DNA from 3 places in the Streptomyces sp. R44 genome. Region 1 is predicted to be linked to each of the others. Evidence: predicted binding sites of a transcription regulator. Region 1 holds the regulator's gene; each other region holds the start of a gene.

Region 1 (7,144 bases):
CCATGCGGGTCAGCCTAAGGAGCGTCCGGGGGCCGGTGTCCACCGGGTCGGCGGCCGCGTAGGCTCCGCCGGATGAGACGGGAAGGCGCACCGCGCAGGCTGACCGTGGACGGCACCGTGTGGCTGTGGAACGTCCGGCACCGGCACCCCGACTGCCGGACGGTGCTCTCCCTGCGCCGCGCGGAGCACCCCCACGCGCAGCTCCGCCTCGTCTTCCGGGAGGGCCCGGGCCGCATCGTGGCCGGATACCCCTTCGGCCTGGGCGACGTGGCCTCGGCCGACGGCGACGTCCTGAACCTGAACAAGCCGGGTGTCGTACGCCGTTTCCTGGCGGAGGCCGCGGCCCGCGGCCTCCTCCCCGCCGCGCACGGTGTCCACGAGGAGGACGCCTGGCCCCTCTACGACACCGTGACGGAAGCGGAGCGGAAGCTGGCGCCTGATCCGAAGGACAGGCCTTAGCTCCAGCGGCCCGTGCGCCCCAGGACCAGGGCCGTGGCCGCCGTACCGGCCGTCGACGTGCGCAGGACGCTGCGGCCGAGGCGGTACGGCTTCGCCCCGGCGGCCTCGAAGGCGGCGAGCTCGTCCGGGGAGACCCCGCCCTCGGGGCCGACGACGAGCACGATCGAGCCCTTGGCCGGGAGTTCGGCGGTGGCGAGGGCGCCGCTGGGGTGGTCGCGGTCCTCGTGCAGGACGGCCGCGAAGTCCGCGTCCGCGAGGAGTGCGGCGGCCTGCTTGGTCGTCATGAGGTCGGCGACCTCGGGGAAGCGGGTACGGCGCGACTGCTTGCCGGCCTCGCGCGCGGTGGAACGCCACTTGGCGAGCGCCTTGAGGCCCCGGTCGCCCTTCCACTGGGTGATGCAGCGGGAGGCGGCCCAGGGCACGATCGCGTCCACGCCGGTCTCCGTCATGGTCTCGACGGCGAGTTCGCCCCGGTCGCCCTTGGGCAGGGCCTGGACGACCGTGATGCGCGGCTCCTCCTCGGGGTCCTCGTGGACCTCGTCGACCCGCACGGTGAGCTCGTCGCGGCCCTCGGCGGAGACCACCACGCACGCGGCCCAGCGACCCCGCCCGTCGGCGAGCACGAGCTCCTCCCCGGCCCGCAGCCGCTTCACGGAGACGGCGTGCCGTCCCTCGGGCCCGTCCAGGAGGAAACTCCCGGCACCGGGGACGGTGTCGACGACGAAGACGGGTGCGGTCATGAGGCGCTCCTGGGGGCGAGCCCGGAAAGGTCGGAGAGGGCGGTGTCGAGTTCGGCGGCCAGCACCTCGACCAGCTGCCCGGCGGGGAGTTCGCGGGCGAGGCGGTGGCCCTGGCCGGCCCACAGGGCCATGCCCTGGGCGTCGCCCGCGGTGGCCGCGGCCTTGCGGAGCGGGGCGGTGAGGTGGTGGATCTCGGGGTAGGCGGCAGGGGCGTACGGCCCGTGCTCGCGCAGGAAGCGGTTGACGAGGCCGCGCGCCGGGCGCCCGGAGAAGGCCCGGGTGAGGGCGGTCCGGGTGAACAGCGGGTCCGTCAGGGCCTGCTTGTGCAGGGGGTGGGCGCCCGACTCGGGGCAGCGGAGGAAGGCGGTGCCGAGCTGGGCCGCGTCCGCGCCGGCGGCGAGGGCGGCGGCGATCTGCGCGCCGCGCATGATGCCCCCGGCGGCGACGATCGGCAGCGCGACGGCCTCGCGGACCTGGGTGACGAGGGTGAGGAGCCCGGTGCCGGAGGCGTCTTCGTCGGCCGGGTCGTCGCGGTACGTGCCCTGGTGTCCGCCGGCCTCGACGCCCTGGACGCAGACGGCGTCCGCGCCGGCGCGCTGCGCGGCGAGGGCCTCGTCGGCGGAGGTGACGGTGACGATCGTGTACGTACCGACGCGATCGAAGGCGTGGAACGTCTCGCGGGCGGGACAGCCGAAGGTGAAGGAGACGACGGGGACCGGGTCCTCCAGGAGGATGGCCAGCTTGGCGTCGTACGCGTCGTCGCGGGAGTCGTCGGTCTCGCCGAGCGGGGTGTCGTACCAGGTGGCCTCGCCGGCCAGCTGGTGGCGGTAGACCTCGACGGCGGCGGGGTCGGCGGGCCGGCCGTCCTGCGGCATGAAGAGGTTGACACCGAAGGGGCGTGCGGTCAGCCCGCGGACCTGTTTGATCTCCTGGTACAGGCCGCCGGCCGTCTTGTACCCGGCGGCGAGGAACCCGAGCGCCCCGGCCTCGCAGACGGCTCCGACGAGCTCGGGACAGGAGGCGCCACCCGCCATGGGGGCCTGCACGATCGGAAACCGAGAGAGATCGTTCAGTGCGGTGGTGGACATATGGGCATCGTGTCATGCGCGGGGCGAGACACGACAAAGGGGGCGGCACCGGAGTGCCGCCCCTCGTCCGGACTCAGCGCCCGTTGAACGCGTCCTTGAGCCGCGAGAACAAGCCCTGCTGCCCCGGCTGACTGTGCTGACCCGGGGGGACGACCCCCGGACCCCCAGCCGAGCGCCTACCGCCCGTTGAACGCGTCCTTGAGCCGCGAGAACAAGCCCTGCTGCCCCGGCTGGAACTGCCCCGTGGGCCGCTCCTCGCCGCGCAGCTTGGCCAGTTCGCGCAGCAGGCGCTCCTGCTCGGCGTCGAGCTTGCTCGGGGTCGTCACCTCGACGTGCACGATCAGGTCGCCCCGGCCGTTGCCCCGCAGGTGCGTGACGCCGCGCCCGTGCAGCGGGATCGACTGGCCGGACTGGGTGCCCGGGCGGATGTCGATCTCCTCGACGCCGTCGAGGGTCTGCAGCGGCACCTTCGTGCCGAGCGCGCCCGCCGTCATCGGGATGGTGACCGTGCAGTGCAGGTCGTCGCCGCGCCGCTGGAAGACCTCGTGCGGGGTCTCGTGGATCTCGACGTACAGGTCGCCGGCGGGGCCGCCGCCGGGGCCGACCTCGCCCTCGCCCGCGAGCTGGATGCGGGTGCCGTTGTCGACACCGGCCGGGATCTTGACCGTGAGCGTACGGCGCGACCGCACGCGGCCGTCACCGGCGCACTCGGGGCACGGGGTCGGGACGACGGTGCCGAAGCCCTGGCACTGCGGGCAGGGGCGGGAGGTCATGACCTGGCCGAGGAACGACCGGGTGACCTGGGAGACCTCGCCGCGACCGCGGCACATGTCACAGGTCTGCGCGGAGGTGCCGGGCGCGGCGCCCTCACCCGAACAGGTGGTGCAGACGACCGCCGTGTCGACCTGGATGTCCTTCGTCGTGCCGAAGGCCGCCTCGTTGAGGTCGATCTCCAGACGGATCATGGCGTCCTGGCCGCGGCGGGTGCGCGAGCGCGGGCCGCGCTGCGAGGCCGTGCCGAAGAAGGCGTCCATGATGTCGGAGAAGTTGCCGAAGCCGCCGGCACCGAAGCCGCCCGCACCGCCTCCGCCGGAGGCCGAGAGCGGGTCGCCGCCGAGGTCGTAGACCTGCTTCTTCTGCGGGTCCGAGAGGACCTCGTAGGCGGCGTTGATCTCCTTGAAGCGTTCCTGCGTCTTCGGATCGGGATTGACGTCCGGGTGCAGCTCGCGCGCGAGCCTCCGGAACGCCTTCTTGATCTCGTCCTGGGACGCGTCGCGGCGCACGCCGAGTACGGCGTAGTAGTCCGTGGCCACTTACGACTCCGCCAGGATCTGTCCGACGTAACGTGCCACTGCGCGTACCGCTCCCATCGTTCCGGGGTAGTCCATGCGGGTCGGTCCGACCACGCCGAGTTTGGCGACTGCCTCGCCGCCCGAACCGTAGCCGACCGAGACGACGGACGTGGAGCTCAGCCCCTCGTGGGCGTTCTCGTGCCCGATGCGTACGGTCATGCCCGATTCCTTGGCCTCGCCGAGCAGCTTGAGGAGCACGACCTGCTCCTCCAGAGCTTCCAGGACGGGCCTGATCATCAGGGGGAAGTCGTGTCCGAAGCGGGTGAGATTGGCGGTGCCGCCGATCATCAGCCGCTCCTCGTGCTCCTCGACGAGCGTTTCGAGGAGGGTCGCGAGCACGGTCGAGACCGTGGCGCGGTCCTCGGCCTCCTCGAAGGACTCGGGGAGGTCCTGCACCAGCTGCGGCACGTCGGCGAACCGGCGGCCGACGACCCGGCTGTTGAGCCGGGCCCGGAGATCGGCGAGGGAGGTCTCGCCGAAGGGTGCGGGGCAGTCGACGACGCGCTGCTCCACCCGGCCGGTGTCGGTGATGAGGACGAGCATCAGGCGGGCGGGGGCCAGCGAGAGCAGCTCCACGTGCCGGACGGTCGAGCGGGTCAGCGAGGGGTACTGGACGACGGCGACCTGGCGGGTCAGCTGGGCGAGCAGTCGTACCGTACGGCCCACGACGTCGTCGAGGTCGACCGCGCCGTCGAGGAAGTTGTGGATGGCCCGCCGCTCGGGCGTCGACAGCGGCTTGACGCCGGCGAGCCGGTCGACGAAGAGCCGGTAGCCCTTGTCGGTGGGAATGCGCCCGGCGCTGGTGTGAGGCTGGGCGATGTAGCCCTCCTCCTCCAGCACGGCCATGTCGTTGCGCACGGTGGCGGGCGACACGCCGAGCTTGTGGCGCTCGGTGAGCGCCTTGGAGCCCACGGGCTCCTCCGTCCCGACGTAGTCCTGGACGATGGCGCGCAGGACCTCGAGTCTGCGTTCGCTGAGCATCGTGGCGCACCTCCAGCTGTCGTCGTCGTTCCGGTTGCTCCGCTTTTGGCACTCGCCCTGTCCGAGTGCCAGCGATCCCCCGGCCAGTGTACGGCGGCGGGCATCGCTCCTGGCAAGGAGGCGGCGCCCGCACCGGTTAGCGTCGCCCCATGGACGTGGATTGGGAAGCGTACGGATGGGAGCGGCTCGCGGACGGGGTGGGCCGGCGACGGCTGCCCGGCTGGGACGCCACGGTGGGGCTGGTCCTGGGCTCGCAGGGGGTGCTGCTGTACGACACGGGGTCCTCGCTGGCGGAGGGCGCGGAGCTGCGGACCCAGGTGGCGGAACTCACGGGCGGCCGGAAGGTGACACACATCGCACTCAGCCACCCCCACTTCGACCACATCCTCGGCACTGCGGTCTTCGCGGGCGCGGAGGTCTTCGGCGCGGTGGGCTCGGACGACCTCCTGAGCGGGGCGCGGGCCCGGGAGGAGCTGTACGGGGACGCGGTACGGCAAGGGGTCGATCCGCGGGTGGCGACGGAGGCGACGGACGTCCTGGTGGCGCCGCGGCACCTGGTCTCGGGCGAATGGACGCTCGACCTGGGCGACCGCCAGGTCCTCCTGGCGAACGTGGGCCCGGGCCACACGGGCCACGACCTGGCGCTCTGCGTCCCGGGCACGCGGGAGGTCGTCTTCTGCGGCGACCTGGTGGAGGAGTCGGGCGAGCCGCAGGCGGGCCCGGACGCGATCCCGTCCCGCTGGCCGGACGCCCTGGACCGGCTGCTCGCGCTGGGCGGCGAGGAGGCGGCGTACGTACCGGGGCACGGCGCGGTGGTGGACGCCACGTTCGTGCGGGCACAGCGCGATGAACTGGCACGCCGCTTCGAGGTGTCGTAGCGTCGCCCGAATGCGCAGCTACAACCCGGATCTGACACCGCCTTGGAAGAAGTCGGCGCCCGTCCCGGAGGTCCCGGCGGACCCCGATCTGGTCGTGGAGGAGGTCACCACGGGCTTCTGCGGGGCGGTGATCCGCTGCGAGGCGGGCACGGTGACCCTGGAGGACCGCTTCGGAAAGCACCGGGTCTTCCCGCTGGAGCCGCGCGGCTTCCTCCTGGAGGGCAGGGTCGTGACCCTGGTCCGCCCGGTGTCGGGCCCGTCCCGCCCCACCCGTACGGCCTCCGGCTCGGTCGCCGTGCCGGGCGCACGCGCGCGCGTGGCGCGGGCGGGCCGGATCTACGTCGAGGGCCGGCACGACGCGGAGCTCGTCGAGCGGGTCTGGGGCGACGACCTGCGGATCGAGGGCGTGGTCGTGGAGTACCTGGAGGGCGTCGACGACCTCCCCGCGATCGTCGCGGAGTTCGGACCGGGGCCGGACGCCCGGCTCGGCGTCCTGGTGGACCACCTGGTGCCGGGCTCGAAGGAGTCGCGGATCGCCGCCCGGGTGACGTCCCCGGACGTCCTGGTCGTCGGCCACCCGTACATCGACGTCTGGGAGGCCGTGAAACCGTCCTCCCTGGGCATCCCGGCCTGGCCGGCGGTCCCCAGGGGCCAGGACTGGAAGACGGGCGTCTGCCGCGCCCTCGGCTGGCCCTCGGACAACACGGGCGCGGTCTGGCAGGCGATCCTCAAGCGCGTGACGTCCTACAAGGACCTGGAACCGGAGCTCCTGGGCCGCGTCGAGGAACTGATCGACTTCGTGACGGCGCCGTAGCGCGGGCCGGTGGTGCGCGGCTCCGGGGAGTGCCTCCCCGGACCTCCGGCCCACGACCCGCACGAGGACCGTCGTCCCGGGACAGGGGTGTCCCGGCGTCTCGGGACTCCGGATCCGCGCCACGGCGGACGGGCCGTGCGAGCGTGGCGGAGTCCTCACCGGCGCCGTCCTTCCGCCGCGCCGCCACCGTCACGTCATCCGGAGGAATCCGTGTTCTCCCACCCCGCATTCACGAGGGCCGCACTGCTCGTGTCCGCCACCGCTGTCGCCGTGACGGGCCTGGCGGGCACCGCCAGTGCCCGCCCGGGCGCCCCCTACCTCTCGTACGGCAGCCAGGGCGAAGGCGTGAAGTGCGCCCAGATCGCGGTGAACTGGGCCAACGCCTACCCCGTCACCCTGGCCGAGGACGGCATCTGGGGCGAGCGGACGCAGTGGGGCGTGGTCGCCTTCCAGCGCTGGAAGCTGGGTGACTCCCAGGCGGACGGCATCGTCGGGCCCAACACCGGCGACAAGATGCTGGAGACCCTGCGGCAGTACAACCCGGAGACGGCGAACTACTGCTACCGGTACCTGCCGAGCCACTGACGCCCCCAGGCGTGCCCCCCCGCCCCGGGGGCACGCCGGGCCCACCTCCGCGAAGCGCCCTTCGCCCCCTGGGGCCCGTCCGGGCCCTCATCCGCCGGACAGGCCTTGGTCCTGGTCCTGGTCCTAGTCCACCAGGTCCCGCACCACCGCGTCCGCCAGCAACCGCCCCCGCAGCGTCAGCACCGCCCGCCCCGCCTCGTACGACGAGGGGTCGAGCAGCCCCTCCCCCAGCGCCTTCCGCGACGCC
Region 2 (7,144 bases), 2.2 Mb from region 1:
GAAAGGCACCGAGGGGTGGTCGAGGACCGTGCCGTCCGAAGTGTCGACGAGCGGGAAGTCGGTTCGGTCCATCGGGCGGGGGACGGCCACGCGTGCCGTCCGCTCGTCGGCGGCGACCACGATCCGCGTACCGCCGAGCGGCGTCGGCGCGGGAATGCTCCACAGCGGTGATCCGTCGGGGGCCCAGCACTCCAGCGTGGTGCGGTTGCGGGTGGCGAGCACGCGGCCGTCGCTCAGCCCGGCCACGGACCGGACGGCGGTCCTGCCGACGTAGTTCCTGCCCGCCCGCGCGGCGAACGGCTGGAGGAGTGTCAGGGGGGATCCCGTGTCCGGGTACGTGACCTGGTCGAGCACGGGCCCGTCGAGGGCGGTCAGGTCGAGGGCATCGGCGGCGAGGCCGCGCCAGTCGTCCCGGACGACGGTGGGCCGGGAGACGTGGTGAACGTACTCGTCGTGCATGTCCACCGCGCGGAAGGTGAGTTCGAGCGTACGGGGATCCGGCCAGCGGACCAGGTCGATGCCCCGGCGGGGGTCGGTGAAGTCGACGCGGTGGCCGGTGTCGGCTTCGAGGAGGGTGAGGCCGCCCGCGCGGAGGTACTCGTCGCCGTTGTCGAGGCCGATGGCGAGGAGCGGGAGCGTGGGGTGGAAGGCGATCGGCTCGGCCTCCTCGGTGAACGTCAGGAGGTGCGCGCAGGAGAGGTCGGCCGCGCGGTAGACGGCCACGCGGCTCTGTCCGGCCCAGCACGCACTGGCCGCGATCCACTGCCCGTCGGCGCTGACGACCGCCTGGTCGGCGTTCCCGAGCAGTTCGGAGAAGGGCTCGTCGTGCAGGAGATCAGCCATGGTGCTCCGTCAGGTGGGCGAACGTGGTCCTGGCGAGGACGTCCAGGGTCTCCGGGGTCGCCGTCGGGGCGAGCTGCGCGAAGGACGCGGCGAAGGCCGGGGAGTCCGCGCGGAGCGTCCGCGCCTCCAGGGCCTGGGTGAGGCGCGGGATCAACTCATGGAAGCAGAAGGGGTGTTCGGCCTCGACGAAGGCCCGCAGGCTCTCCTCGTACGAGGCGTACTCGCCGTCGTACGCCCAGCCGTCGAGGGAGAGCAGGAGGGGGAACTGGGCCCGTACCTCCCAGGCGGACAGCGGCACGTCCTCGTACCGGGCGTCGCCCTCGCGGTCCGCGAGCCGCAGCAGCGTCGCGAGGTCCGTCATGAAGGCGGGTACGCCCTTGGTGCCGGCGGCCGTCCGCCAGGCGCGGCGGGCCGCCTCCGGGCAGGTCGCGAGGAACTCCTCGGTGAACGCGGTGGACAGGTAGTCCAGTTGGGAGGCGAGTGTCTGCGGGGTCTCCCGCCAGGCCGCGTCCCAGTGGTTCAGGCGCAGGACCCGCTTCAGGCGCAGGACCTCCCACTCCAGCGGGTCCGGCCCGGCGGCCAGGCCGGCGAGGTGCGCGAGCGGGCCGCCGGTGAACATGCCTTCCGGGTGCAGTGCCATGAGCTCCCCCTAGGACTTGTTCGCCGGCCGGCCGATCAGCATCGTCGGGGCCCCCGCGACCCGGGTGAGGAGGACGGTCGCCGCGTTCGGGCCCTTCGGCTTCACCCTGCGGCGGATCTCCTCCGGTTCGACCGCCGAGCCGCGCTTCTTCACCGTCAGGGTGCCGACCTCGCGCTCCCGCAGCAGGGCCTTCAACTTCTTCAGGTTGAAGGGGAGTTCGTCGGTGATCTCGTAGGCGGCGGCGTACGGGGTCGGGTGCAGCTCGTCCGCCGTGACGTACGCGATCGTCTCGTCGATCAGGCCGCCGCCCAGCTCCTCCGCCACCTCGGCGACCAGGTGCGCGCGGATGACGGCGCCGTCCGGCTCGTACAGATAGCGGCCGACCGGGCGGACCGCCGGGTCCGGCAGCCCCCGGCCCGTCAGGGTGGTCCCGGAGGGCAGCAGGGTGGCCCGGCGGGCGCCCGGCTCCGTGCCGAACCAGAGCACGGCCTCCTTGACGTCCCCGCCGTCCGAGATCCACTCGGCCTCCGCCTCCTCGGGCACCGCCTCGTGCGGGATGCCCGGCGCGATCTTGAGCGCGGCGCGCGGGGCCTTGCGGGCCGCCTCGATCGCCCAGGACAGCGGCGGGGAGTACGCCTCGGGGTCGAAGATCCTGCCCCGGCCGCCGCGCCGCGCCGGGTCGACGAAGACCGCGTCGTACGGGCTCGTGTCGATCTCCGTCACGTCCGCGCAGCGCACCTCGATCAGCCCCGCGAGGCCCAGCGCCTCGGCGTTGGCCCGGACGGTCTCGGCGGTCAGCGGGTCCCGGTCGACGGCGAGGACGGAGATCCCGGCGCGGGCGAGGGCGATCGCGTCGCCGCCGATCCCGGAGCAGAGGTCGGCGACACTGCCGACGCCCATCGCCTTCAGCCGGGCCGCCCGGTACGTACCCACCGAGGCGCGGGTCGACTGCTCGACGCCGTGGGGCGTGAAGTACATCCGGTACGCGTCCTCGGCGCCGAACTTCGCCACCGCCCGCTGCCGCAGCCGCGCCTGCCCGAGGGCCGCGCCGACCAGCTCGGCGGGGTGGTCGCGGCGCAGCCGGGAGGCGATCGCCAGCTCCTGGGCGGGGTCGTGGTCGCGCAGGGCGGCGAGGAGCGTCTGCCCCTCGGGGCTGAGCAGGGCGGCGAAGGAGGCGAGGTCGGTCACCCGTCCCATTCTGGCCCCTGGAGCACTGTGGGCCGGCCGGGGGACGGTGGGCGCCGTACGGCGGTGTCGTGGCCCGGAGGGGCGCTCGCGCTGACAGGATGCGGCGCCATGCAGCTCGTACGACAAAAGGACCAGATGATGGCAAAAGGTGCGCATCGCTCCCGTCGGACGCTCGGGGCGGCGCTCGCCGTAGCCGCCCTCGCCTCCACCGCCACGGCCTGCGCCGGCAGCGCCGAACCCGAGCGCGGCGCACCCGCCCCCGCCGCCGGACAGAAGGCCCAGGGCGCCGCCGGCGCCCTCGACGCGTACATCGAGAAGGTCCGCGCGCAGCGGGCCGCCCGCGTGCTCGCCGCCAAGAAGTGGGGCCTCGCCAAACCCCCGCTCGACGCGCCCGCCCCGCCCGCCGTCAAGCCGAAGATCACCACCCGCAAGGGCTTCGAGACGGACGGCGAGGACATGCCGCCCGTCTTCACCACCGTGCCGACCAAGCAGAAGGTCGTCTTCCTGACCATCGACGACGGCGCGGAGAAGGACCCCCGGCTGATCACGATGATGAAAGAGCTGCGGATCCCTTACAGCGCCTTCCTCAGCGACTACGTCGTCAAGGACGACTACGGCTACTTCAAGAAGATGCAGACGTCACAGGAGTCCGGCATCTCCCTGCACAACCACACCCTCAACCACCGCTACCTCCCCGGACTCTCGTACAGCGGGCAGAAGCGCGAGATCTGCGGCATGCAGGACGTCATCGAGAAGCAGTTCGGCAAGCGGCCCCCGCTCTTCCGCCCGCCGTACGGCAACTACAACGAGGACACCCTGCGCGCCGCGAAGTCCTGCGGCGTCAAGGCGGTCCCGCTCTGGGCCGCCGAGGCCTTCCCCGACCACATGGAGTGGCGCGAGTGGGACCGGGACCTGCACCCCGGCGACATCGTGCTCACCCACTTCCGGGGCAAGGAGGACTGGAAGGGCACCATGCCGGACATGATCCGCCGCGTGATGAACGTGATCACGTCGAAGGGGTACGCGGTGGCGAAGCTCGAGGACTACGTGTGAGGCGCGTCGCCGTCCTCGCCGTGACCGGGGCGCTGCTCGCCCTCCCCGCCTGCGCCCCCTCCGTCGACCCGATCGGGCGGCTCGGCCGGAAGGCGGCGGAACGGGTGAGTCCCCGGCCCGCCCCGGCCGAGACCGTACGGGCGGCATTCGACGTGAAGGCCTGCGAGGGGGCCGGAGGGGTCCGTCCCGTCACGCCACGGAGCGATGAATTGGCACTCCGCTTGACCGAGTGCTAATCGCGGTCATAGTCTCGGCTCTGGCACTCCCCATTGGAGAGTGCCAACACAGCGACGGGCAGGTCCGGCACCCGCGACGACGGATCCACCTGGTCGCCACCTCAGACAGTTAACCCCGTGAGATCTCCGAAGGGGGAGGTCGGATCGTGACGACCACCAGCTCCAAGGTTGCCATCAAGCCGCTCGAGGACCGCATCGTGGTCCAGCCGCTCGACGCCGAGCAGACCACCGCCTCTGGCCTGGTCATTCCGGACACCGCCAAGGAGAAGCCCCAGGAGGGCGTCGTCCTGGCCGTGGGCCCGGGCCGCTTCGAGAACGGCGAGCGTCTGCCGCTCGACGTCAAGACCGGCGACATCGTGCTGTACAGCAAGTACGGCGGCACCGAGGTGAAGTACAACGGCGAGGAGTACCTCGTCCTCTCGGCTCGCGACGTGCTCGCGATCGTCGAGAAGTAATTCGCCGAAGTATCTGAAGCAGATGCTTTGAGCTGCGCCCCTTGACCCCGCACCGGGCGTCCGGGGGCGCAGTTCGTTCCACCCCATTCCGAGAGGGCTGAACCGCTCCCATGGCGAAGATCCTGAAGTTCGACGAGGACGCCCGTCGCGCCCTTGAGCGCGGCGTCAACAAGCTTGCCGACACGGTGAAGGTGACGATCGGTCCCAAGGGCCGCAACGTCGTCATCGACAAGAAGTTCGGCGCCCCCACCATCACCAACGACGGTGTCACGATCGCCCGCGAGGTCGAGATCGAGGACCCGTACGAGAACCTCGGCGCCCAGCTCGTGAAGGAGGTGGCGACCAAGACCAACGACATCGCGGGTGACGGCACCACCACCGCCACCGTGCTCGCCCAGGCCCTGGTCCGCGAGGGTCTGCGCAACGTCGCCGCCGGCGCCTCCCCGGCCGCCCTGAAGAAGGGCATCGACGCCGCCGTCAAGGCCGTCTCCGACGAGCTCCTCGCCACCGCGCGCCCGATCGAGGACAAGTCCGACATCGCCGCCGTCGCCGCGCTCTCCGCGCAGGACCAGCAGGTCGGCGAGCTCATCGCCGAGGCGATGGACAAGGTCGGCAAGGACGGTGTCATCACCGTCGAGGAGTCCAACACCTTCGGCCTGGAGCTCGACTTCACCGAGGGCATGGCCTTCGACAAGGGCTACCTGTCCCCGTACATGGTCACCGACCAGGAGCGTATGGAGGCCGTCCTCGACGACCCGTACATCCTGATCAACCAGGGCAAGATCTCCTCGATCCAGGACCTGCTGCCCATCCTGGAGAAGGTCATCCAGGCCGGCGCCAGCAAGCCGCTCCTGATCATCGCCGAGGACGTCGAGGGCGAGGCCCTCTCCACCCTCGTCGTCAACAAGATCCGTGGCACCTTCAACGCCGTGGCCGTCAAGGCCCCCGGCTTCGGTGACCGCCGCAAGGCGATGCTCGGCGACATGGCCACCCTCACCGGTGCCACCGTCATCGCCGAGGAGGTCGGCCTCAAGCTCGACCAGGCCGGTCTGGACGTGCTGGGCACCGCCCGCCGCGTGACCATCACCAAGGACTCCACCACCATCGTCGACGGTGGCGGCAACGCCGAGGACATCGCCGGTCGCGTCGGCCAGATCAAGGCCGAGATCGAGTCCACGGACTCCGACTGGGACCGCGAGAAGCTCCAGGAGCGCCTCGCGAAGCTCGCCGGCGGCGTGTGCGTGATCAAGGTCGGCGCCGCCACCGAGGTGGAGCTGAAGGAGAAGAAGCACCGTCTGGAGGACGCCATCTCCGCGACCCGCGCCGCGGTCGAGGAGGGCATCGTCTCCGGTGGTGGCTCCGCTCTGGTCCACGCCGTCAAGGTCCTGGAGGGCAACCTCGACAAGTCCGGCGACGAGGCCACGGGTGTCGCGGTCGTCCGCCGCGCCGCCGTCGAGCCGCTGCGCTGGATCGCCGAGAACGCCGGCCTCGAGGGCTACGTCATCACCTCGAAGGTGGCGGAGCTCGACAAGGGCCAGGGCTTCAACGCCGCGACCGGCGAGTACGGCGACCTGGTCAAGGCCGGCGTCATCGACCCGGTGAAGGTGACGCGCTCCGCCCTGGAGAACGCCGCCTCGATCGCCTCCCTCCTCCTCACCACCGAGACCCTCGTGGTGGAGAAGAAGGAAGAGGAGCCGGCGGACCACGGCCACGGCCACGGTCACGGCCACTCCCACTGAGGCTCGTAGCTGACAGCTGAGGCCCGGTGCCCCCGTCGCGGGGGCACCGGGCCTCACTGCTTCCCTACGCCTCCACGGCGCCGAGCTGCCCCATCAGCCCGAGCATGTCGTACTGCCACCAGCCCTCGACGGCCTTGCCGTCCTCCCGGAAGCGGTGGACGACCATCCCGGTCATGCTCACCTCCATGCCCGTCGGCTGGATGCCCATGAAGTCGCCGACATGGGTGCCGTTCCAGGTCCAGCGGGTGCAGACCCGGTCGCCGTCGGCGATCTGGTCCTCGACGGTGAAGGTGAAGTCGAACGCCGCCCGCCACATCTCGGCCTCGCGCCGCAGCGCGTCCATGCCGACCGTGTCGGTCGGATTGCTCGGATCGTGGTCGTGGTACCCCTCGGCGAACACCTCGTCGAGCGGCGGCAGCTCCCCCGGGGTCCCCATCAGCTCGAAGGCCCGGCGGGAGGCCGCCTTGTACATCTGCTCGTCCCGGACCACGTCCAGATCGGTGAAGGTCGGCATCTCGTCACAGAGCGCGACCATCTCCCGGAAGATCCGGTCGGTCTCGGGGAGCTGCGAATTCTGCATGGCCACGTCGTACGACGGGAACTCGACGATCTCCACGACGTGCGAGGCATCGGAACGGTCCTTGCCGACGATGCTGTGCGTCGCGGTCCGCTTGCCCTTGGTCTGCTCGACCCACCGGTCCATGAGCCGGTTCAGGTCCTCGACCCGGCTCGTCTTGCAGTCGATGATCTGCACGAAAGTCATGACGCCTCCCGACCCAGGTAGGACCTTTCCAGTCTAGGTCGGTACCGGCCGAGTGCCCTGGCGGCACGGGCCCGGCGGGCGGCTACGCCGAGCGCGTCAGATCCGAGGCCCGGACCTCCTCCGCGAACGGCTCCCCCCGCCCGTACCGGGCCACCTCCTCGATCGCCTGGTCCGCCATGCGGTGGAGTTCGTTGCCGAGGGAGCCGGCGACGTGGGGGGTGAGGAGG
Region 3 (7,144 bases), 1.8 Mb from region 1:
CGCGACCTCGGCGCCCGCCGGGATCTTGACGTGACCGGTGCTGGAGCCGAAGTCGGTGGTCCCGAGGCCGGCCGCGTCGATGCGCCGCATCACGAAGGTGTTGTTGTTGTCCGAGCCCTGGCCGGAGGCCGCCGTCGCGCAGCGGGCCGCCAGGTCCGCCGGGCCGGCCGGGCAGCCCATGACCGTGTTGCCGATCGTGGTGAAGTCGCCGTACAGCGACGCGTCGTACCGCTTGCCGAAGGGCTCGACCACGTCCGCGGCGGCCGGTCCTGCCGCCGCGGACGCGAGCGAGCCCGCCGTGAGCCCGATGACCGCGAGCACCCTGCCCAGGTGATGTTGTCTGAAGCGCATAAAAGGGCAATTTATGCAAAACGGATCATCGTGGGGCGTTACGCCACGCGGCGGTGTGCCTCCTCCTCGGACGTCACGCCACGCGGCGCTGTGCGTACTCCGCGATCTCGGCCATCGGCGGCCGCTCCTCCGTGTCCACCGCGTACGTCCGCGGCTCGAAGCCCTTCTCGCCCCGCTCGAACTGCGTGAGCCGCGGCCGCACCAGATGCCCCCGCGAGAGCCGCAGCTGCGCCGTCCGGTAGATCGCCGCCGCCATCCGGCCCAGCGCCTGCCCGTCCTGGTGCCGGTGCTTGCGCACCCCCACGTCCACCTGCGCGAGCGCGTCCAGGCCCACCGTGTGCAGGGCGTCCACGAGCAGCCCCAGCTCCACTCCGTAACCGACCGGGAACGGCAGCCGTTCGAGCAGCGAGCGCCGGGCCGCGTACTCGCCGCCCAGCGGCTGCACGAAACCGGCCAGCTGCGGCCAGTGGAGGTTCAGCAGCGGGCGGGCCACCAGTTCCGTCACCCGGCCGCCCTGACCGGGGGTCTTGCCGGAGGCGAGCCCATCGAATTCAGTGCCGAACGGGCGGTCGTACATCGCCTTCACGAACTCCACGTCCGGGTCCGTGAGCAGCGGGCCCACGATCCCCGTCACGAAGTCCGCCGAGAAGTCCCGCAGGTCCGCGTCCACGAAACAGACCACGTCCCCGCTCGTCGCCATCAGCGACCGCCAGAGCACCTCGCCCTTGCCGGGGACGGTCGGTATGCGGGGGAGTATCGCGTCCCGCGCGACCACCCGCGCGCCCGCCGCCGCCGCGACCTCCGCCGTACGGTCCGTGGAGCCCGAGTCGATCACCACCAGCTCGTCCACGAGGGGGACGGACTCGGTCATCAGCTCGCGCCGGATCACGGAGACGATGTCCCCGACCGTCGCCTCCTCGTTCAGCGCGGGCAGGACGACGCTGACCGTCGTGTTCCGCTTGGCTGCGAGGATCCGTTCCAGCGGCCTGTCCGTCACCGACCAGGACCGCCGGGCCAGCCAGCGCTCCACCTCTTCCAGCACGTGATCTCTCTCCATCTCGCGGGTCGGACGGCCGGTCCAAGGTTCCGGGCCTTCGGTTACAGTCTTGAACAACGCGGATGCCCGATGCACGTCGGGGTGCCGCCCGCGTCGGAGCGCAGGAACGAAAGTCCACCGCGCTTCACAATCGAATACCGCTCATCCAGAGGGGCAGAGGGAAACGGCCCGTTGAAGCCCCGGCAACCCTCCAGTCGGTTACTCGTCCTCCAGCGAGGCTCCCGGCTAGGGAAGGTGCCAAATCCGTCTCATGGCGAAAAATTCGTCATGGGAAAGATGAGGAGAAAGGGCCTCGCCTCCATGGCTGTTCAGACCGTCGCACCCACCACCGTCGACCTCGGTCCCGCGTCCGGGCTTTCCTGTCGCGAATGCGGTGAAGTCTTCCCGCTCGGCCCGATCTTCGCCTGTGAACTCTGTTTCGGACCGCTCGAAGTCGCGTACGACCTTCCCACCGGTGACCCCGAGGCGCTGCGGAAGCAGATCGAGGCCGGCCCCGCCAACATCTGGCGCTACGCCCCCCTCCTGCCCGTCCCCGCCGACGTCGCCGAGAAGCCCAACCTGAACCCCGGCTGGACCAAGCTCGTCCAGGCCGACAACCTCGCCCGCGAGCTCGGCGTCGCCCCCGGAAAGCTCTTCGTCAAGGACGACTCCGGCAACCCGACCCACTCCTTCAAGGACCGGGTCGTCGCCCAGGCCCTCGAAGCCGCCCGCGCCTTCGGCTTCACCACCCTCTCCTGCTCCTCCACCGGCAACCTGGCCGGCGCCGTCGGCGCCGCCGCCGCCCGCGCCGGCTTCCGCTCCTGCGTGTTCATCCCGCACGACCTGGAGCAGGGCAAGGTCGTCATGGCCGGTGTCTACGGCGGTGACCTCGTCGCCATCGAGGGCAACTACGACGACGTCAACCGCTTCTGCTCGGAGCTCATCGGCGACCCGCTCGGCGAGGGCTGGGGCTTCGTGAACGTCAACCTCCGCCCGTACTACGGCGAGGGCTCCAAGACGCTCGCGTACGAGATCTGCGAGCAGCTCGGCTGGGTCATCCCCGACCAGCTCGTCATCCCGATCGCCTCCGGCTCCCAGCTCACCAAGATCGACAAGGGTCTGCAGGAGCTCATCAAGCTGGGCCTCGTCGAGGACAAGCCGTACAAGATCTTCGGTGCCCAGGCCGAGGGCTGCTCCCCGGTGTCGGCGGCCTTCAAGGCCGGCCACGACGTCGTACGGCCCCAGAAGCCGAACACCATCGCCAAGTCCCTCGCCATCGGCAACCCGGCCGACGGCCCGTACGTCCTCGACATCGCCCGCCGGACCGGCGGCGCCGTGGAGGACGTCAACGACGAGCAGGTCGTCGAGGCCATCAAGCTCCTCGCGCAGACCGAGGGCGTCTTCGCCGAGACCGCGGGCGGCGTGACCGTCGGCGTCACGAAGAAGCTCGTCGAGGCCGGGCTCATCGACCCGAACCTCACCACCGTCGTCCTCAACACCGGCGACGGACTCAAGACCCTGGACGCGGTGGCCGACACCTCTCAGGCGACCGCCACCATCCGCCCGAGCCTGGACGCGTTCCGCGACGCCGGCCTGGCGCTCTGAAAGGTAACGAAGACATGGCCGTGAACGTCCGCATCCCCACCATCCTCCGCACCTACACGGGTGGTCAGTCCGAGGTCCAGGCCGAGGGCGCGACCCTCGCCGAGGTCATCGCGGACCTGGAGAAGAACCACACCGGCATCGCCGCCCGCGTCCTGGACGACCAGGGCAAGCTGCGCCGCTTCGTCAACGTCTACGTCAACGACGACGACGTGCGCTTCGAGCAGGGTCTGGAGACGGCCACCCCGGCCGGCGCGGGCGTCTCGATCATTCCGGCCGTCGCCGGCGGGTGCTGAGACCCGTAAAGCGCTACCAGTCAGTACCAATTGCCCCTTCCGCGCGATAAGCGGAAGGGGCAATTCTGCATGGTTGAGCGCGGTAGAGTTGGGGAAGTCCCCTCCGCTGCTCATGCCGGACGCATATGAGAATGCGTCCCCGCACGACAAGAAGCAGCCAAAGTGCCTGCGCGTTGTGTACGTTCTGCGCGCTTTGCCGGGCCCGACTTGCCCCGTAATTCCGGGGAATCTCCCCAATTCCCCTTTCCGGGGCGCCCAGAATTCTCGGTCGAATGACCTGTTGCAGAGGGCAGTTGGGCAGATACATTCAGCGGCGGTCGACGCGTTCCGGCGCAGGGTCTGACCCGGGTCCGCGAGGTGCGGTCCCGCGCAAGGGCCAGTAATAGGGGAGTTAGGCATGGCTCAGGGCACCGTCAAGTGGTTCAACGCGGAGAAGGGCTACGGCTTCATCGCGGTAGACGGTGGTGCGGATGTTTTCGTCCACTACAGCGCGATCCAGATGGATGGCTACCGCAGCCTCGAAGAGGGCCAGCGGGTCGAGTTCGAGATCTCGCAGGGCCAGAAGGGTCCGCAGGCGGACATGGTCAAGCTCGCCGTCTGAGCGCGGCGCGATCGGCCACCGACGCAACGCCGTCGAGGGGTCCGCATCCCTGAGGGGATGCGGACCCCTCGCGCGTTCCCGCCCCGCCCCCGCCCCGCCCCCGTACGCCCCCTTGATCGGCCTCCCGAAACGCGAGAGTCGCTTGCACTCTCCTAGGGCGAGTGCTAATCATTGGCGTTAGCACTCGGAAGGTGAGAGTGCTTACGAGGATCGGGCAGACGAGGTCCGCGGCCAGGTGGGGCAAGGAACCATCGGGCACGCAGGCCGTCCGTCGCGGGCGTCGGCGCGGTCCTGGAGCGTTATCCACCCCATGTCCGGGAGGACCACTTCACATGGCCAAGATCATCGCGTTCGACGAGGAGGCCCGGCGCGGTCTCGAGCGCGGCATGAACCAGCTCGCTGACGCCGTCAAGGTCACCCTCGGCCCCAAGGGCCGCAACGTCGTCCTCGAGAAGAAGTGGGGCGCCCCCACGATCACCAACGATGGTGTCTCCATCGCCAAGGAGATCGAGCTCGAGGACCCGTACGAGAAGATCGGCGCCGAGCTGGTCAAGGAAGTCGCCAAGAAGACGGACGACGTCGCCGGCGACGGTACGACCACCGCCACCGTCCTCGCCCAGGCGCTCGTCCGCGAGGGCCTCCGCAACGTGGCCGCCGGTGCCAACCCGATGGCCCTCAAGCGCGGCATCGAGAAGGCCGTCGAGGCCGTCTCCGGCGCCCTGCTCGAGCAGGCGAAGGATGTCGAGACCAAGGAGCAGATCGCTTCCACGGCCTCCATCTCCGCCGCCGACACCCAGATCGGCGAGCTCATCGCCGAGGCGATGGACAAGGTCGGCAAGGAAGGCGTCATCACCGTCGAGGAGTCCCAGACCTTCGGTCTGGAGCTGGAGCTCACCGAGGGTATGCGCTTCGACAAGGGCTACATCTCGGCGTACTTCGCCACCGACATGGAGCGCATGGAGGCGTCGCTCGACGACCCCTACCTCCTGATCGTCAACTCCAAGATCTCCTCCGTGAAGGACCTCCTTCCGCTCCTGGAGAAGGTCATGCAGTCGGGCAAGCCGCTGCTGATCATCGCCGAGGACGTCGAGGGCGAGGCCCTGTCGACCCTGGTCGTCAACAAGATCCGCGGCACCTTCAAGTCCGTCGCCGTCAAGGCCCCGGGCTTCGGCGACCGCCGCAAGGCCATGCTGAACGACATCGCCATCCTCACGGGCGGCACGGTCATCTCCGAGGAGGTCGGCCTCAAGCTCGAGAACGCGGGCCTGGACCTGCTCGGCCGCGCCCGCAAGGTCGTCATCACCAAGGACGAGACCACCATCGTCGACGGTGCCGGTGACAGCGAGCAGGTCGCGGGTCGCGTGAACCAGATCCGCGCCGAGATCGAGAACTCCGACTCGGACTACGACCGCGAGAAGCTCCAGGAGCGCCTCGCGAAGCTGGCCGGCGGCGTGGCCGTCATCAAGGCCGGTGCCGCGACCGAGGTCGAGCTCAAGGAGCGCAAGCACCGCATCGAGGACGCCGTTCGCAACGCGAAGGCGGCCGTCGAGGAGGGCATCGTCGCCGGCGGTGGCGTGGCCCTGCTCCAGGCGTCGAACGTCTTCGAGAAGCTCGAGGCGGACCTGTCGGGCGACGAGGCCACCGGTGCCAACATCGTCAAGCTGGCCCTTGAGGCCCCGCTGAAGCAGATCGCGGTCAACGCCGGCCTCGAGGGCGGCGTCGTGGCGGAGAAGGTCCGCAACCTGCCCGTCGGCCACGGCCTGAACGCCGCGACCAACGAGTACGTCGACCTCATCGCCGAGGGCATCATCGACCCGGCGAAGGTCACGCGCTCCGCGCTGCAGAACGCCGCGTCGATCGCCGCGCTGTTCCTCACCACCGAGGCCGTCATCGCCGACAAGCCGGAGAAGGCCGCCGCGCCGGCCGGCGGCGGCATGCCGGGCGGTGACATGGACTTCTGAGCCCCGGCTCGGTAGTTCATCGCTGAACGCGAACGAGGGCGGCACCCCCACCAGGGGGTGCCGCCCTCGGGCGTTCGGCGGATGCTGGAAGGGTACGGAAGGGGTCGTCGCCATGGTCACCCTCCTCACCACACCGGCCGACCGCGAACTGGTCATCACGCGGACCTTCGACGCCCCGCCGGCCCGCGTCTGGGAGGCCTGGACGCGGCCCGAGCACGTACGGGAGTGGTACGGGGCGGCCGGGCTGACCACCTCCGTGGTCGACATCGACCTGCGGACGGGCGGCGCGTGGCGCTGGGGCCAGAGCGGGCCCGACGGCCAGGAGATCGTCTTCTCCGGCACGTACGAGGACGTCCTCCCGGTGGAGCGGCTCGACTACACGGAGGTGTTCGAGCAGATGCCCGACGCCGAGCCGGTCCACGTGGCGCTCACCTTCGACGCGACCCCCGACGGTGGCACGGCCCTGACCAGCACGTCCTTCTGGCCGTCCAACGAGATCAGGGACCAGGCGCTGGCGGCGGGCATGGAGGCGGGGGTGCGGGAGCAGTACGACAGGCTGGCCGCCCATCTGGAGGGGATGCGGTGAGTCAGGGCCGGCGGAAGAGGCCGGTCCAGAGGAAGGACTCGCCGAAGGCCGGGGAGTCGGCGGGCAGGGAGCGCATGCGGCGGAGCTCCACCTCCGTCAGGTCGGCGAAGACCGCGCGGAGGGAGTCGTCCGTATAGGCGAGCCCGCCGTGCAGCCGGCCCTCCCGGTAGAAGTCGGCGTCCGGGAGCTCGGAGCCCATGCCGCCCTCGCCGGCCGCGAACGCGGTGAGCGCGAAGTGCCCGCCGGGCGCGAGGGCGCGGTGGAGCAGGGCGAGGTAGCTGACGCGGCGGTGCGGGGGCAGGTGGTGGAAGCAGCCGGAGTCGTAGACGAGGTCGTACGGTCCGTCGAGGGCGGCGGTGAAGGCGTCCCCGCACACGAAGCGGACGCCCTCGGCGCCCGTGTCCCCGGCCCGCTCCTCCGCCCAGGCGACGGCGGTGGGCGAGAGGTCGACGGCGGTCACGTCGAAGCCGGCGGAGGCGAGGTACAGGGCGTTCCGGCCGGGCCCGCAGCCGAGGTCGAGGACCCGGCCGCCGGCCGGGAGCAGGCCCTGCTCGACGTACGACACCAGGTTCTCGTCGGGCTTGGCGACGAAGAACGGCACGGGCTTGTCCCGGTCCGCGTAGAACCCGTCCCACCATGCGGCGCCCCCCTCCGTCCAGCGGTCGGCTTCGGGTCGGAACAGGCCGTCGAGCAGGGTGAGGACGTCGTCGA

What was found. The regulator HrcA, encoded in region 1, represses chaperone genes, less so after heat shock. The targets are predictions, from matches to a motif close to TTNGCACTCNGNNNNNCNGAGTGCNAA.
Region 2: a site for HrcA is predicted at 3,981-4,007, ahead of groES (co-chaperone GroES). Genes of this name have one in related genera too.
Region 3: a site for HrcA is predicted at 4,028-4,054, ahead of groL (chaperonin GroEL). Genes of this name have one in related genera too.

Annotation. Positions count from the first base shown of each region.
Region 1 covers NZ_CP163444.1:2,935,378-2,942,521, forward strand. The annotation lists gene AB5J54_RS13610 (26S protease regulatory subunit) at 1-4, opposite strand, end outside; gene AB5J54_RS13615 (hypothetical protein) at 73-459, shown strand; gene AB5J54_RS13620 (16S rRNA (uracil(1498)-N(3))-methyltransferase) at 456-1,199, opposite strand; gene AB5J54_RS13625 (nitronate monooxygenase) at 1,196-2,287, opposite strand; gene dnaJ (molecular chaperone DnaJ) at 2,464-3,600, opposite strand; gene hrcA (heat-inducible transcriptional repressor HrcA) at 3,601-4,620, opposite strand; gene AB5J54_RS13640 (MBL fold metallo-hydrolase) at 4,770-5,498, shown strand; gene AB5J54_RS13645 (DUF3097 domain-containing protein) at 5,509-6,312, shown strand; gene AB5J54_RS13650 (peptidoglycan-binding protein) at 6,562-6,897, shown strand; gene hemW (radical SAM family heme chaperone HemW) at 7,021-7,144, opposite strand, start outside.
Region 2 covers NZ_CP163444.1:5,161,794-5,168,937, forward strand. The annotation lists gene AB5J54_RS24200 (hypothetical protein) at 1-843, opposite strand, end outside; gene AB5J54_RS24205 (hypothetical protein) at 836-1,483, opposite strand; gene AB5J54_RS24210 (SAM-dependent methyltransferase) at 1,493-2,680, opposite strand; gene AB5J54_RS24215 (polysaccharide deacetylase family protein) at 2,780-3,724, shown strand; gene AB5J54_RS24220 (hypothetical protein) at 3,721-3,960, shown strand; gene groES (co-chaperone GroES) at 4,107-4,415, shown strand; gene groL (chaperonin GroEL) at 4,526-6,154, shown strand; gene AB5J54_RS24235 (ester cyclase) at 6,219-6,917, opposite strand; gene AB5J54_RS24240 (hydroxyacid dehydrogenase) at 7,000-7,144, opposite strand, start outside.
Region 3 covers NZ_CP163444.1:4,759,597-4,766,740, forward strand. The annotation lists gene AB5J54_RS22195 (hypothetical protein) at 1-351, opposite strand, end outside; gene AB5J54_RS22200 (glucosyl-3-phosphoglycerate synthase) at 425-1,393, opposite strand; SAM riboswitch class I at 1,547-1,691, shown strand; gene thrC (threonine synthase) at 1,685-2,992, shown strand; gene AB5J54_RS22210 (MoaD/ThiS family protein) at 3,007-3,285, shown strand; gene AB5J54_RS22215 (cold-shock protein) at 3,683-3,886, shown strand; gene groL (chaperonin GroEL) at 4,219-5,847, shown strand; gene AB5J54_RS22225 (SRPBCC domain-containing protein) at 5,960-6,433, shown strand; gene AB5J54_RS22230 (class I SAM-dependent methyltransferase) at 6,435-7,144, opposite strand, start outside.